One region of the Sodalis sp. C49 genome, then DNA from elsewhere that is predicted to be linked to it. Evidence: predicted binding sites of a transcription regulator. Region 1 holds the regulator's gene; each other region holds the start of a gene.
The links. Region 1 encodes Fur, which represses iron uptake genes when iron is present. Its sites were predicted from a motif close to ATAATAATGAGAACNACTATCAA; they were not measured.

Region 1 (4,531 bases):
GCCCGCCTGCTTCTTGATGCACAATCCCTTCATGACCTATGGCAAAAGAACAAACGGACCGCACCACCCTGGATTTATTTATCGATGAGCGGCGCCCGGGAAGACCGAAGACGAACCCCCTGTCCCGCGATGAGCAGTTGCGCATCAACAAGCGTAACCAGCTGCGCCGGGATAAAAAGCGCGGCCTGCGCCGGGTGGAGCTGAAAATCAACGCCGAGGCGGTGGATGCGTTAAATGAGCTGGCCTACCGGCAAAACCTGTCGCGCAGCGAGCTGATCGAATTGATTTTACTGGCCGAGCTTGAACGGCAACAAGGCGCGGATCCGCATCCGGAATAAACTTGCCGGCCCGGTAAAGCGCCATCCCGTCCAGGGCCCAAGGCCGCGGACGGGGCAAATTTGCGACAAAACCCGGCCGGCGAGTTTCTCCCCGCATAAGGGTCTGCTATGATTGCCGCAGAGCATCGCTGATTCTGTTACGGAACATATCCATAATATTTAAGAGGTTTTCAAATTCATGGCAACTGTAGGCATTTTTTTTGGCAGTGACACCGGCAATACCGAAAATATTGCCAAAATGATTCAGAAGCAACTGGGTGCGGATGTTGCCGAAGTTCATGACATTGCCAAAAGTAGTAAAGAAGACCTGGCGCGGTTCGACACCCTGCTGCTCGGCATCCCGACCTGGTATTACGGCGAAGCGCAATGTGACTGGGATGATTTTTTCCCCACCCTGGAAGAAATAGATTTCTCCGGCAAAAAAGTGGCGCTGTTCGGCTGTGGCGATCAGGAGGATTACGCCGAATATTTCTGTGACGCCATGGGCACCATTCGCGACATTATCGAGCCCAACGGCGCGACCATCGTCGGTCACTGGCCCACCGCCGGCTATCATTTCGAAGCGTCGAAAGGACTGGCGGACGACAATCACTTCATCGGCCTGGCCATTGACGAAGACCGCCAGCCCGAGCTGACCAATGAACGCGTGGACGGCTGGGTGAAGCAAATCAGCGCTGAATTGCAGCTCAGCTAAAGTCAAGCCGTGCGGGAGGGTGCCGTCGCGACGGCGCCCGGCAAGAGAATCGGTTGCCGTCATGGCGTCGGGACGGCGCCGCCAACCTCACTGATAACTAAATCCTTTCAAATTAATAGATACAAGTTTTTAACTTTTATCCACAACGCGGTACAATAGCGCAGCGGTTCCACCCTTTTTAGCAAAATGTTGCAGAATTCGCCCCCTGAAACGGGCTATAGTTGTTAACAAGGCGCGGTTTTCATTTTGGACAGGCAGTCTTATAATGAGACGGCGTCACATTTTTCGGGCCGACCGATGTTATAGGCTAAGCTAGCCTACAATCAGATTATCAAAGTAACAGGACTAAACCCGCATGACTGACAATAATATTGCATTGAAGAAGGCCGGCCTGAAAGTCACCCTTCCCAGACTGAAGATTCTGGAAGTGTTGCAAGATCCGGAATGCCATCACGTCAGTGCGGAAGATCTGTACAAAAAACTGATCGATATGGGTGAGGAAATCGGCCTGGCCACGGTATATCGCGTGCTAAACCAATTTGACGACGCCGGTATCGTAACCCGCCACAATTTTGAAGGCGGCAAATCCGTTTTTGAACTGACGCAACAGTATCATCATGACCACCTGATCTGTCTGGACTGCGGCAAGGTTATCGAATTTCGCGACGAGTTCATCGAAGCGCGCCAGCGTGATATTGCCAAAAGGCACAATATCAAGCTGACCAACCATAGCTTATATCTGTATGGGCATTGTGAAATCGGCAACTGCCGCGAAGACGAAACGCTGCACGATCACGCCGATATGCTCAACGGCGTAAAAGAATAACCGCGGCGCGGTCCGTTTCTCCAAAGCGGCTGTTATCGCGCCGCTTTCTCACCCTGCAACGATTTTTTTCAATGAGGCTAAACGCCGCCCGTCCCCTTCCCTGGTAACGTTTCCTTCCCGAAGCGCGTCGACAAGCGTCGTATCCGCCAATCACCGCCGTGCTCACCGCCGGCAAACTCCAGAAAACTTCACAGAAAATAAAAATAAATAAAGAATAAATTGAGGCCCTGCGACGCTTTTTTGGGCTCGTCTGCGTAATACATTGAAACGCCAGCGTTTTTATTGCGATTTTTTCACCGGGTAAATTATTCTGTGAATATGATGATAAAGCTATTTTTCGCTGCCAGCAGTAAGCGACAACAAAAGATACATTTTAATTATATGATTTTATTGAATTAATATAGCCAAAAATACCTTCCTGAAATTAACCCGGATCGGTGACTCGATTTTTACACAAAAAGTTAATTTATAAATTAATAAAAAACGTGAAGTTCGCAGCAGATTTTAAACTTTCGCCATGGTGATATAGTGACAGGCAATGTTAATCACCAGAGATAGTCCAGATGAATGATGCGGAACTGCAAAACGATATGCCGCGCGGCATAGGCATTGCTCCTTATATTCGTATTAAACAAGAAGGCATGACTGAAAACGAAAGCCGGATAGTGGAGTGGTTTTTATCTCCCGGCAACCTCACCGACGTCTCGGGGATCAAAGAGGTGGCCCTGAGTCTGGGCCTGTCGGAAGCCATGATTGTCAAGGTGTCGAAAATTCTCGGTTTCAGCGGCTTTCGCCAGCTGCGCAGCGCCATCGTCGAGTACTTCGATCATGCCGACCATGATATCACCGCCGAACTCTCGCCCACCGACAGCCCGGAGGATGTGGTCAACAAAGTGTTTAACCTGACCGTACGCACCATTGTCGAAGGCCAGGCGATAGTCGACGCCAACGTCATCCAGCAGGCGGCCCAATGCTTTTTTGCCGGCCATCAGCGCGAGCTGTACGGCGTCGGCGGCTCTAATTCCATTTGCGCGGACGTGCAGCATAAATTCCTGAAAATCGGCTTGCGTTGCAATGCCTACCTGGACGCGCATTTGATGATGATGTCGGCCTCCCTGTTGCAACCGGGCGATGTGGCGTTGGTGGTATCCCATTCGGGCCGCACCAGCGATCTGAAACGGGTGGTGTCGATTGCCAAGGATAATGGGGCCAAGATCATTTGTATTACCCATAGCAGCAATTCCCCTATAGCCCAGCTGGCTGATTTTAATATTTGTTCACCGGCGCCGGAAACGCCGTTATTAGGCAGAAACGCTTCGGCCCGTATTTTGCAGCTTACGCTGCTGGATGCGTTTTATGTCTCGGTAGCGCGGCAGGATATCGAGCTGGCGAATAAAAACCTGGAAAAAACGAGTTCCATTACCAAGTACCTGAAGCGTGATTATAAATAATTCTCTTTTGGAGATAGAATAATGAATAAATTTCTTAAATTGGCCGGTGGCGCCGCCTGTGGACTGATGTTGTCCACCGTGGTCCACGCGGCAGCCGATTACGCCGTTGTTCTTAAAACATTATCCAACCCTTTCTGGGTAGAGATGAAACAAGGCATTGAGAAAAAGGCCCAGGATCTCGGCGTGACGGTGGATATATTCGCGTCACCGTCGGAAGGCGACTTCCAATCGCAATTACAATTATTCGAGGATTTAACCAATAAGAATTATAAAGGCATCGCCTTTGCGCCTTTATCGGCGGTGAATCTGGTGATTCCCGTCGCCAAGGCTTATCAGAAAGGGATTCACCTGGTTAACCTCGACGAAAAAATCGATTTAGCCAGCCTGGCCAAGGCCAAGGGCAACGTCGAAGCCTTTATCACCACCGATAATGTCGCGGTCGGCGCGAAAGGCGCCAAATTTATCATCGACAGCTTGGGCGCCCAGGGCGGCGAAGTGGCCATTATCGAAGGCAAGGCCGGCAACGCCTCTGGCGAGGCGCGGCGCAACGGCGCGACCGCGGAGTTCAAGGCCAACAGCCATATCAAGCTGGTGGCCAGCCAGCCGGCGGATTGGGATCGCATCAAGGCGCTGGACGTGGCGACCAATGTGCTGCAACGTCATCCCCAGCTGAAGGCCTTCTACTGCGCCAACGATACCATGGCGATGGGCGTGGCGCAGGCGGTGGCCAACGCGGGACAGACCGGCAAGATCCTGGTGGTCGGCACCGACGGTATTCCCGAGGCGCGCAAGATGGTCGCCCAGGGCATGATGACCGCCACCGTGGCCCAGAATCCGGCGGAAATCGGCGCCAACGGCCTGGCCATCCTGGTGAATACGGTGAAAGCGGGCAAGCTGATTGCGCTTGATGCCCAGCCGAAAATTGAAACCGTCGATTCTATATTAGTCACCAAATAGTCCAGGTGCCGCAAGACCGCCTATTCCCGCCGTCTTGTCATTAATCCGGAGAGTAATATGAGCACTCCATATATTAAAATGGAGGGGATCGCCAAATCCTTTGGTCCCGTCCAGGCGTTGCAATCAGTTGACCTGGAAATATACCCTAATGAGATACATGCTTTATTAGGTGAAAACGGCGCCGGCAAATCAACCTTGATGAAAATACTTTCCGGTATTTATGAACCGACGGCGGGGAAAATAATAATTAATGATGTCGAGTACG
Region 2 (4,531 bases), 1.8 Mb from region 1:
GCTGCTGGGCGCCGTACTGGTTGTCGGCAGCATTTTCATCGCGGTGATGAATCCGGGACGATACGGCCGAGGAATCCCCATATCCGCGGAACGTCGCCGGCGTTAAAAAAAGTCTCCGGCTGAATACCGCCGAACCGCGCGGCTTCCACCGCCGTACAGGGCCGCCCGACGGTGAAATGAAGCCGGCCGCTAAAGCAGACGGTAGCGATAAAAGGGGTGCGGCCACGGCCCGGTTTAGCGTCGGGTGACATTCATTTGCGGTGTCAGAATGCGTTACGAAACACCTGATTGGGTTGGTAAAATCATTGTGCTTTTCAAAAAATAATGATTATTATTCTCATATAAAGATCGGGACGCCATGACGTTCCGGCTCTTGCTGCTTCTTGATGCAATGTGAAACCCCTTTTAGCTGCCTGGCGCTGGCCCGGCGGCAACCTCAATTCATTGAAATGGAGATAGTATGGACGTGATAACGACCACCGGCGGACGGCCGGGGCCACGCGCGGCGTATGCGCTGCTGCTGGCTGGCGCGCTGTTGTTTACCCTGGCCCAGGAGGCCTGGGCGGCACAGGAGCCGCTGCGCAAACCCGTCGGCAAAGGCGCTTACGAGATGGCGTACAGCACGCAAGGCGACGCGCTTTACCTGGCCACCTCGCAAAGCCGCAAGCTGGACAAAGGCGGGGTGGTATATCGCCTCGACCCCGCCACGCTTGATATCACCCAGATTATCCACAACGATATCAAACCCTTCGGCGCCGCCATCAATACCAAGACCGATACCCTATACTTCGGCAACACCGTCGACGGCGCGGTCACCGCCATCGACGCCAAAACCGGCGCGGTAACAGGCCGGCTGGTGCTGGATGGGCGCCAGCGTTCTGACACCGTCAAACCGCTGGCGCCGCGTGAGCTGGTGGTGGACCAGGAGACCAATACCCTTTATATCGCCGGACTGGGTGAGTCCAGCGTGATATGGGTGGTGGACGGCGCTACCCTGACCCTGCGCGCCACCCTGGACGATATCGGCAAAATGGGCACCGGGCTGGCGCTGGACGCGGCGGCAAAACGCCTGTACGTGACCAATGCCGACAACGAACTGCTGTCCATCGACACCGTCACCAACAACGTGGTGCTGCGCAAAAAGCTCGATGAAACCGCGACGGAACACTTTTTCCTCAACCTCAGCCTGGACCCGGCGACGCACCGCGCGTTTATCACCGATTCCAAACAGCCGCAGGTGCTGGTGGCGGATACCCGCAACGGTAATATCCTGGCGAAAATCGGCGTGCCGGCATCGCTGGCGGTGCTGTTTAACCCGGCGCGCAACGAAGTCTATGTAACCCACCGCCAGGCGGGGCAGGTGAGCGTGATCGACGCCAAGACCTATAACGTGCTGCGCACCATCGCTACCCCGGTGCATCCGAATAGCCTGGCTCTGTCGCCCGACGGCCAAACGCTGTATGTCAGCGTAAAGCAGGCTTCCAGCCGCCAGCAGGAAGCCACCAGCCCGGATGACGTGATGCGTATCGCGCTGCAGTAATATCCGGCAGGGCGCGACGGCGTCCTGCCTGACCCTTTCCGATATGCCGCCCGCCCCGGAACTGGACGTGCCGGAGGCACGGCGCAAGCGGGGCATTTCCGCTGCGGGTTGCCCAACGGCGGTGGCAGGCTCTGGGCGCTTACCCGATTACTGCTGATATTCTCCAACAACCGGCTTTGCATTCCCCATTCAAGACGTCGCAGAAAGCGCGCCTGGCTCACGCACTGGTATGCTCAGAAAACCACCGTTCTTCACATTAAGGAGAAAATGTGAAGAATTCCCGCATTCATATACAATGATAACGATTCTTATTACTATTCGTATTCTCTTGGGAAAATATAAATTGCAATAGGATCATAATAAATGTGTGTAACTAAAAATTTCACTATGGGACCGCTCGCCATTTTATTCACCGCCATTTTCAGCAGCGGCGCCGGCGCCGAAACGACGGGGGAAACCGACAGCGAGGACGTGATGGTCGTCAAGGCCACGGCCGAAGAGGAGCTGAAACAGCAGCCCGGCGTATCCATTATTACCGCGGACGACATTAAAAAAGAACCGCCGGTAAATGACCTGTCGGATATCATCCGCAAAATGCCCGGCGTCAACTTGACCGGCAACAGCGCCTCGGGCAGCCGCGGCAACAACCGCCAAATCGATATCCGCGGCATGGGGCCGGAAAATACGCTGATCCTGATAGACGGCAAACCGGTCACGTCGCGTAATGCGGTGCGCTACAGCTGGCGCGGGGAGCGCGATACCCGCGGCGATACCAACTGGGTGCCGGTGGAGATGGTCGAGCGGATCGAAGTGTTGAGAGGGCCTGCGGCCGCGCGCTACGGTTCCGGCGCTGCGGGCGGCGTGGTGAATATTATCACCAAGCGGCCGACCAACGATTGGCACGGGTCGTTATCCCTGTATACCAACCAGCCGGAGGATGATAAGGAAGGCGCCACCAAACGGGCCAATTTCAGCCTGAGCGGTCCGCTGATCGACGATGTGCTGACCATGCGATTGTACGGCAATATCAATAAAACCGACGCCGACAGCCCCGATATCAATACCCAGCAAAATGGCTCCTATGCCGCCGGCCGCGAAGGGGTGCGCAACAAGGACATCAACACGCTGCTATCATGGAAAATCGATCCCCGGCAAAGCATGGACTTCGAATACGGCTACAGCCGCCAGGGCAATATCTACACCGGCGATACCCAGTACAGCAATGGTAACGTCAGCAGCCTGGTGCCGACGCTGTATGGCGAGGAAACCAACCGCATGTACCGCCAGAATTATGGCGTGACCCATAACGGCGTCTGGGACTGGGGCCAGTCCCGCACCGGCTTCTATTATGAAAAAACCAATAATACGCGCCTGATGGAGGGGTCGACGGGACGCGTAGAAGGCATGATCAATAGCGACACCTTCTCCACCAGCCGGCTGGAGAACTACAAAGCCAATACGGAGCTGAATATCCCGCTGAAGTTATTGGTGGATCAAACCGCTACCCTTGGCGCCGAATGGAACCGCGAAGAGCTGAACGACCCGGCATCGATGCATGCCACCAGCCAGACCAATGCGAACATCGGCGGTGTATCGGGTAATCCCGCGCTGCGCAGCAGTAAAAATAGCGCGGAATTAAGCGCGCTCTATTTTGAAGATAATATCGAAGCCCTGCCAGGCACCGACCTTATCCCCGGACTGCGTTTCGATTATCACAGCAAGTTCGGCGCCAATTGGAGCCCCAGCCTGAATATGTCCCAGGAGCTCGGCGATTTTTTCAAGCTCAAGGCGGGCATCGCCCGGGTGTTTAAGGCGCCTAATCTGTATCAATCAAGCGAAGGGTATTTATTGCGCACCAATGGCAACGGCTGCCCGGCGGGGGTCGCCACCGGCGCCTGCTACCTGCTCGGCAACGATGACTTAAACCCGGAAATCAGTATCAACAAAGAGATCGGCCTGGAATTTACTGCCAACGGCTATGACGCCGGCATCACTTATTTCCGTAACGATTACCGTAATAAAATCGTGGCCGGCACCGATGTTATCGGCACCGCGTCGGACGGCGGCAATATCCTGCGCTGGGAAAATGGCGGCAAGGCGCTGGTGGAAGGGCTGGAGGCTAATCTGGCGATACCGGTGCTGCCCGATACGCTGAACTGGCGTACCAATGCCACTTATATGATCACCTCCGAGAATAAGGAAACCGGCAATCCGCTATCGGTGATTCCCAAATACACCATCAATACCCTGCTGGACTGGCAGGTTAACGATAAATTGTCCGCCAATGCGGCCTGGACCATGTACGGCCGGCAGAAACCGCGTGAATACGCGGACATACGCAACGAAGTCGGCTCGCTGTCCAGCAAAGAACTGGGTGCTTATTCCGTGCTGGGCGTCGGCCTGAATTACGATGTGACAAAAAATGTCCGGGTCAATGTCGGTATCAGCAATCTGCTGGATAAACGCATTTATCGTGAAAACGAAGGCGCATTAACATATAACGAACCAGGACGAGCCTATTATGCCGGCTTAACCACGTCGTTCTGACGGATATTGCGCCGCCGGAAAGCAGAGAACCCTGGCGGCGGTGAAAAAACGGGGATGGCCGGCAGGTCACTGCCTGATCCCTTCGACTGAAATAAGCACGTCCACCTGCTGCGAGGCCGGACCCAGATCCGTGGTGATATTAAAATCTTTTAGCGCCAGGGTTCCTTCAGCTTCGAAACCCGCGCGATAGCCGCCCCAGGGATCGTTGCCCTGGCCGACCAATTTGGCTTCCAGGGTAATGGGTTTGGTCACGCCGTTTAACGTCAGGTTGCCGGTGATATCCCATTCATCGCCGTCTTTTTTCACCTGCGTGGAGGCGAAGGTGGCCTGGGGATGTTGTGCTACGTTGAGGAACTCCGCGCTCCTGAGATGTTTATCGCGTTCCGCATGATTGGTATCGACGCTTGCGGTGTTAATCACCACGTTCACCTTGCTGGCGGCGGG
Region 3 (4,531 bases), 930 kb from region 1:
GAAGAATGCTGTTGCTTACCGCCGTCATGGCGTTTATCTGCGTCGCGGCATGCAGCCTGATGCCGTTCTACGCGCTGGCGCTGCTGTGTCTGGCGGGCTTTGGTTATTTCAGCGCCATCAACTCGCTGCTGCAATATGCATTGATACAACAGCTGACGCCGGATCATCTGCTGGGCCGCATCAACGGCCTGTGGACCGCGCAGAACGTCACCGGCGACGCGCTGGGGGCGCTGGTATTGGGGGGGTTGGGCACCCTGATGCCGCCGGGGCTGGCCGCCGCGGCGTTCGGCCTGGCGGCGGCCCTGGCGGGGCTACTGCCGGCGCTGGCGCTGCGGGGCCTGCGCGCCGTGGATATGGCGCGGCATCGGGATCAGGGCCGGCCGGCGGATGAAATCCCGCCCGCCGGCCGCAGTGAGCCATAACCGCCATGAATCCCCGCCCGGCTGGGAATGGCCGCGGCATGACGCGGTTAGCCACGCGGCAGGACGGGGAAAGATCACGGCTTGGCGAACAGCTGTTCCAGGCGGGCCAGCACATTGCTGGCGCTGTAGTAATCAAGGCGGAAGGTGTCGTTGCCAAGGGCGTAGACCCGGCGGTTTTGCACCGCCGGCAGATGCGCCAGGAACGGATTGGCCAAGAGCAACCGGGCGCTGGCGTCATCGCCGGCAAACAGCAGGAAGGTTTGCCCGTTCAGGCCGGCGGCCAGGTTTTCGCCGGACAGCTGGACGATATCCTTGCGCACGCCCATGCTTCTGCCGCCAGCGGGGATAGCGGGCGGTTCGGCCAGCGTAAAGCCCAGCTGGCGCAGCAGCTGGCCCTGCGGCGAATCGGCGGTCCACAGGTTGGCGGCTTTGCCGTCCGGCTGGTATACCAGGGCGGATACCGGCTGCGGCGGCAGCGCCAGATGCTGTTTCAGCGCCTGCCGGCGGGCGTCGAAGCGGGCGATGACCTCCGCGGCCTGCGCTTCATGGCCGGTGGCTTGTCCCAGCTCCCGGGCCAGGTCCTGCCAGCTTTTATCGTCATAATTGACCACCAGGGTCGGCGCCAGCGGTGACAACTGATCGTAAAGGCGCAGGGCCGAATCGCCGCCGGCGGCGGCGATAATAATCAAATCGGGATTCTGGCCGGCGATGGCCTCGGCATCCGGTTCGCCGATGTACAGGCGTTTGACGCCGCGCTGCCGGGCGACATCGCTCCACTGGCGAAAAAAGCCCTGTTCGTCCGCGACCCGGTTATTCGGCGTGGTGGCGCCGCTGGCTATCACCGGCGCCCCGATGGCCAATAGCGAGCCGGTAAGGGTGACGCTTGTGGATACGATGCGCTGCGGCATGTGATCCAGGGTAATGGCGCCATGCGCGCCCGCCACCTGCCGCGGCCAGCCGTTCTCAGCGGCGCACGGGGACGCGGCCGCCAGCAGTAAGGGCAGGGCCATCAGGGCGAGCCAATTGCAGGCGGATCGGTGCCGGGACAATAGAGTGATCATGTCTGGTATTCCTGGGGTAGGGGCTGGTTTTGTCCGCCTTATGATGACAAAAAACGGGCAATCAAATCCACCCTTGCGCGGGTGAGGCAGTGTTTACGTTCATTGACACGGCAGATTCTACGACGTAGTTTATGTGCTATCAATACAAATGATAATTATTATTATTGTGTTTATCATTTGATAATAGCGGAGATCGTCACGTGGAATTTTCATTGTTTCGACAGACAACACCAGGCGACGCGGATGCCCTTATAAACGGATTTTTTTTCATGTCGCCTTATCGCAGCTTCGTTACCCAGGGTCGTTTCTGCGCCATCAGCGCGCCCGCGGGCAGGGGTGATCAGCCCGATGGCGTGTTTCAGCGGGAGCTGCGCCACGCCTTCCGGCGCGCCAGAAACGCCGGCATTGAACGGCCGCTGGTGGTGGGCGCCATTCCCTTCGATGCCGACCGGCCCGCGGCGCTGTTTATCCCGCAGCGCAGCCAGGGGTTCGATCGCGAGATGTTTTTGCAAAGCCGGAATGTGCCCGCCGAACCCTTGCCGCAGGTAACCGGCAAAATCGAGCGACCGCCGGAGCGCGACTTTAAACACATGGTGGCGCGGGCGGTGGAGGCCACCGGCCAGCAACGGCTGAGTAAAGTGGTGCTCGCGCGCCTGCTGGATATCACCACCCGGGAACCGGTGAATACCGCGGCCCTGATGCGGCGCATCGCGGCCCAAAATCCCGCCAGTTACAATTTCCATGTTCCCCTCGACAACGGCGCCCTGCTGGGCGCCAGCCCGGAGCTGCTGCTGCGCAAGACCGGCAACCGGTTTTACTCCACGCCGCTGGCGGGTTCCGCCCGGCGCGACGCCGAGCCGGGCCGTGACGCCGCCGCCGGCCGCCAATTGCTGGATTCAGTCAAGGACCGCTATGAGCATCAGCTGGTTATCGACCAGATGCGCGAAGTGCTGGCGCCCTACAGCGCGGGTTTAAACGTGCCGCCCGTACCCGGCCTGGTCAATACGCCCACCCTTTGGCATCTGGCCACCGCCATCGACGGCGAGGTGGCGGACCCCGCCGTCAACGCCCTGGCGCTGGCCTGCCTGCTGCATCCCACGCCCGCGCTGTGCGGCGCCCCCACCGATCGCGCGCGCCGCTTAATCCAGACCCTGGAGCCCTTCGACCGCGATCTGTTCGGCGGCATGGTGGGCTGGTGCGACGAGGAGGGCAATGGCGAATGGGTGGTAACCATCCGCTGCGCCAGGGTGGCGGGCAACCAGGTGCGGCTGTTCGCCGGCGCCGGCATCGTGCCCGCCTCCCTCCCCGACGCGGAGTGGCGCGAAACCGGCGTCAAGCTCGATACCATGCTGAGCGCGTTTGGATTGCATTAACAGGAGAGATGATGAGCATTGTATTTAACCGTTGGCCGGATGAGTTCGCGGCCCGCTACCGCGCCAGGGGATACTGGCTGGACTTACCCCTGACCGATATTATCGACCGCCGTAAAGACAGCGGCGCGCTGGCGGTGGCCTGCGGCGAGCGCCGCCTGAGCTACCGGGATGTCAACACCTTGTCCGACCGGCTGGCCGCGGCCCTTGCCCGGCGCGGGCTGGCGGCGGGGGATACCGCGCTGGTGCAGCTGGGCAACGTGGCGGAATTTTACCTGGTGCTGTTCGCCCTGCTGAAAATCGGCGTGGCGCCGGTAAATGCCCTGTTCAGCCACCAGCGCAGCGAACTTACCGCCTATGCGCTGCAAATCAGGCCGGCGCTGCTGATTGCCGACCGGCAGCATGGGCTGTTCAGCGATAATGGCTTTATCGATGAACTGCGGCGGCAGCATCCGTCGCTGCGGGTGGTGGCGATGCGCGGCGACGACGCGCCGCAAACAAGTTTACAGGCATTATTCGACGAAGCGCCGGGCGCGTTCACCGCCGCCCCGTCGCCCGCCGACGAGGTGGCCTTTTTCCAGCTGTCCGGCGGCAGCACCGGCACGCCGAAGCTGATTCCGCGCACCCATAACGACTACTACTACAGTATTCGCGCCAGCGTGGACATCTGCCGTTTCGATGAGGATACCCGCTACCTGTGCGCGCTGCCCGCGGCCCATAACTACCCGCTGAGCTCGCCGGGCGCGCTGGGCGTGTTTTACGGCGGCGGCAGCGTGGTACTGGCCAGCGATCCGAGCGCCAACGTCTGTTTCCCGCTGATAGCGCAGCACCGGATCACCGTCACCGGGCTGGTGCCGCCCGCCGTGACGCTGTGGCTGCAGGCGATGGAACAATGGGGCGACAGCGGGCAGCTGGCCAGCCTGCAATTATTGCAGGTCGGCGGCGCCAAGCTTGGCGAGGCCCTGGCCGCGCGCATTCCGGCGGAGCTGGGCTGCCGGCTGCAGCAGGTGTTCGGCATGGCCGAAGGGCTGGTGAACTACACCCGGCTGGACGATGACGACGAACATATCTTTACCACCCAGGGCCGTCCGATATCGCCGGATGATGAAGTCTGGGTGGCCGACGGGCAGGGCAATCCGCTGCCGCCGGGCCGCGTGGGACGCCTGATGACGCGCGGGCCCTATACGTTTCGCGGCTATTACCAAAGCCCGGAGCACAACGCCGCGGCGTTTGACGCCGACGGGTTTTATTGTTCCGGCGATTTAATCGAGCTGACGGACGACGGCTACCTGAAAGTACAGGGACGCGAAAAAGACCAGATCAACCGCGGCGGGGAAAAGATTGCCGCCGAAGAAGTCGAGAACCTGTTGCTGCGCCATCCGCACGTGGTGAATGCGGCCCTGGTATCCATGACCGATGCGCTGATGGGGGAAAAGAGCTGCGCCTATATTGTCGTCACGCAGGAGATCAAACCGGTGGCGCTGCGCCGCCATTTGCGCCAGCTGGGGGTGGCGGAATTTAAACTGCCCGACCGTTTTGAACGGGTGGACGCCTTGCCCCTTACGCCGGTGGGCAAGGTCGATAAAAAACGACTGCGCCTGCTGATCGACGCCGCCACCGCCACCCCCGCCACAGGAGAAAAATAAATGGCCATCCCGAAACTGGTTTCCTATGCCAT

Region 2: ABUK12_RS01320 (TonB-dependent siderophore receptor) is a predicted target of Fur. The motif match lies at 1,836-1,858, and genes of this name have one in related genera.
Region 3: ABUK12_RS13820 (isochorismate synthase) is a predicted target of Fur. The motif match lies at 1,626-1,648, and genes of this name have one in related genera.

The regions. Positions count from the first base shown of each region.
Region 1 covers NZ_CP163303.1:2,127,571-2,132,101, forward strand. Annotated here, with positions in the region: gene ybfE (LexA regulated protein) at 39-338, shown strand; gene fldA (flavodoxin FldA) at 517-1,032, shown strand; gene fur (ferric iron uptake transcriptional regulator) at 1,388-1,858, shown strand; gene alsR (transcriptional repressor AlsR) at 2,422-3,309, shown strand; gene alsB (D-allose transporter substrate-binding protein) at 3,331-4,266, shown strand; gene alsA (D-allose ABC transporter ATP-binding protein AlsA) at 4,324-4,531, shown strand, end outside.
Region 2 covers NZ_CP163303.1:308,629-313,159, forward strand. Annotated here, with positions in the region: gene ABUK12_RS01310 (DMT family transporter) at 1-106, shown strand, start outside; gene ABUK12_RS01315 (YncE family protein) at 461-1,540, shown strand; gene ABUK12_RS01320 (TonB-dependent siderophore receptor) at 1,904-4,087, shown strand; gene ABUK12_RS01325 (YceI family protein) at 4,154-4,531, opposite strand, start outside.
Region 3 covers NZ_CP163303.1:3,060,912-3,065,442, reverse strand. Annotated here, with positions in the region: gene entS (enterobactin transporter EntS) at 1-422, shown strand, start outside; gene fepB (Fe2+-enterobactin ABC transporter substrate-binding protein) at 497-1,432, opposite strand; gene ABUK12_RS13820 (isochorismate synthase) at 1,684-2,856, shown strand; gene ABUK12_RS13815 ((2,3-dihydroxybenzoyl)adenylate synthase) at 2,868-4,499, shown strand; gene ABUK12_RS13810 (isochorismatase family protein) at 4,500-4,531, shown strand, end outside.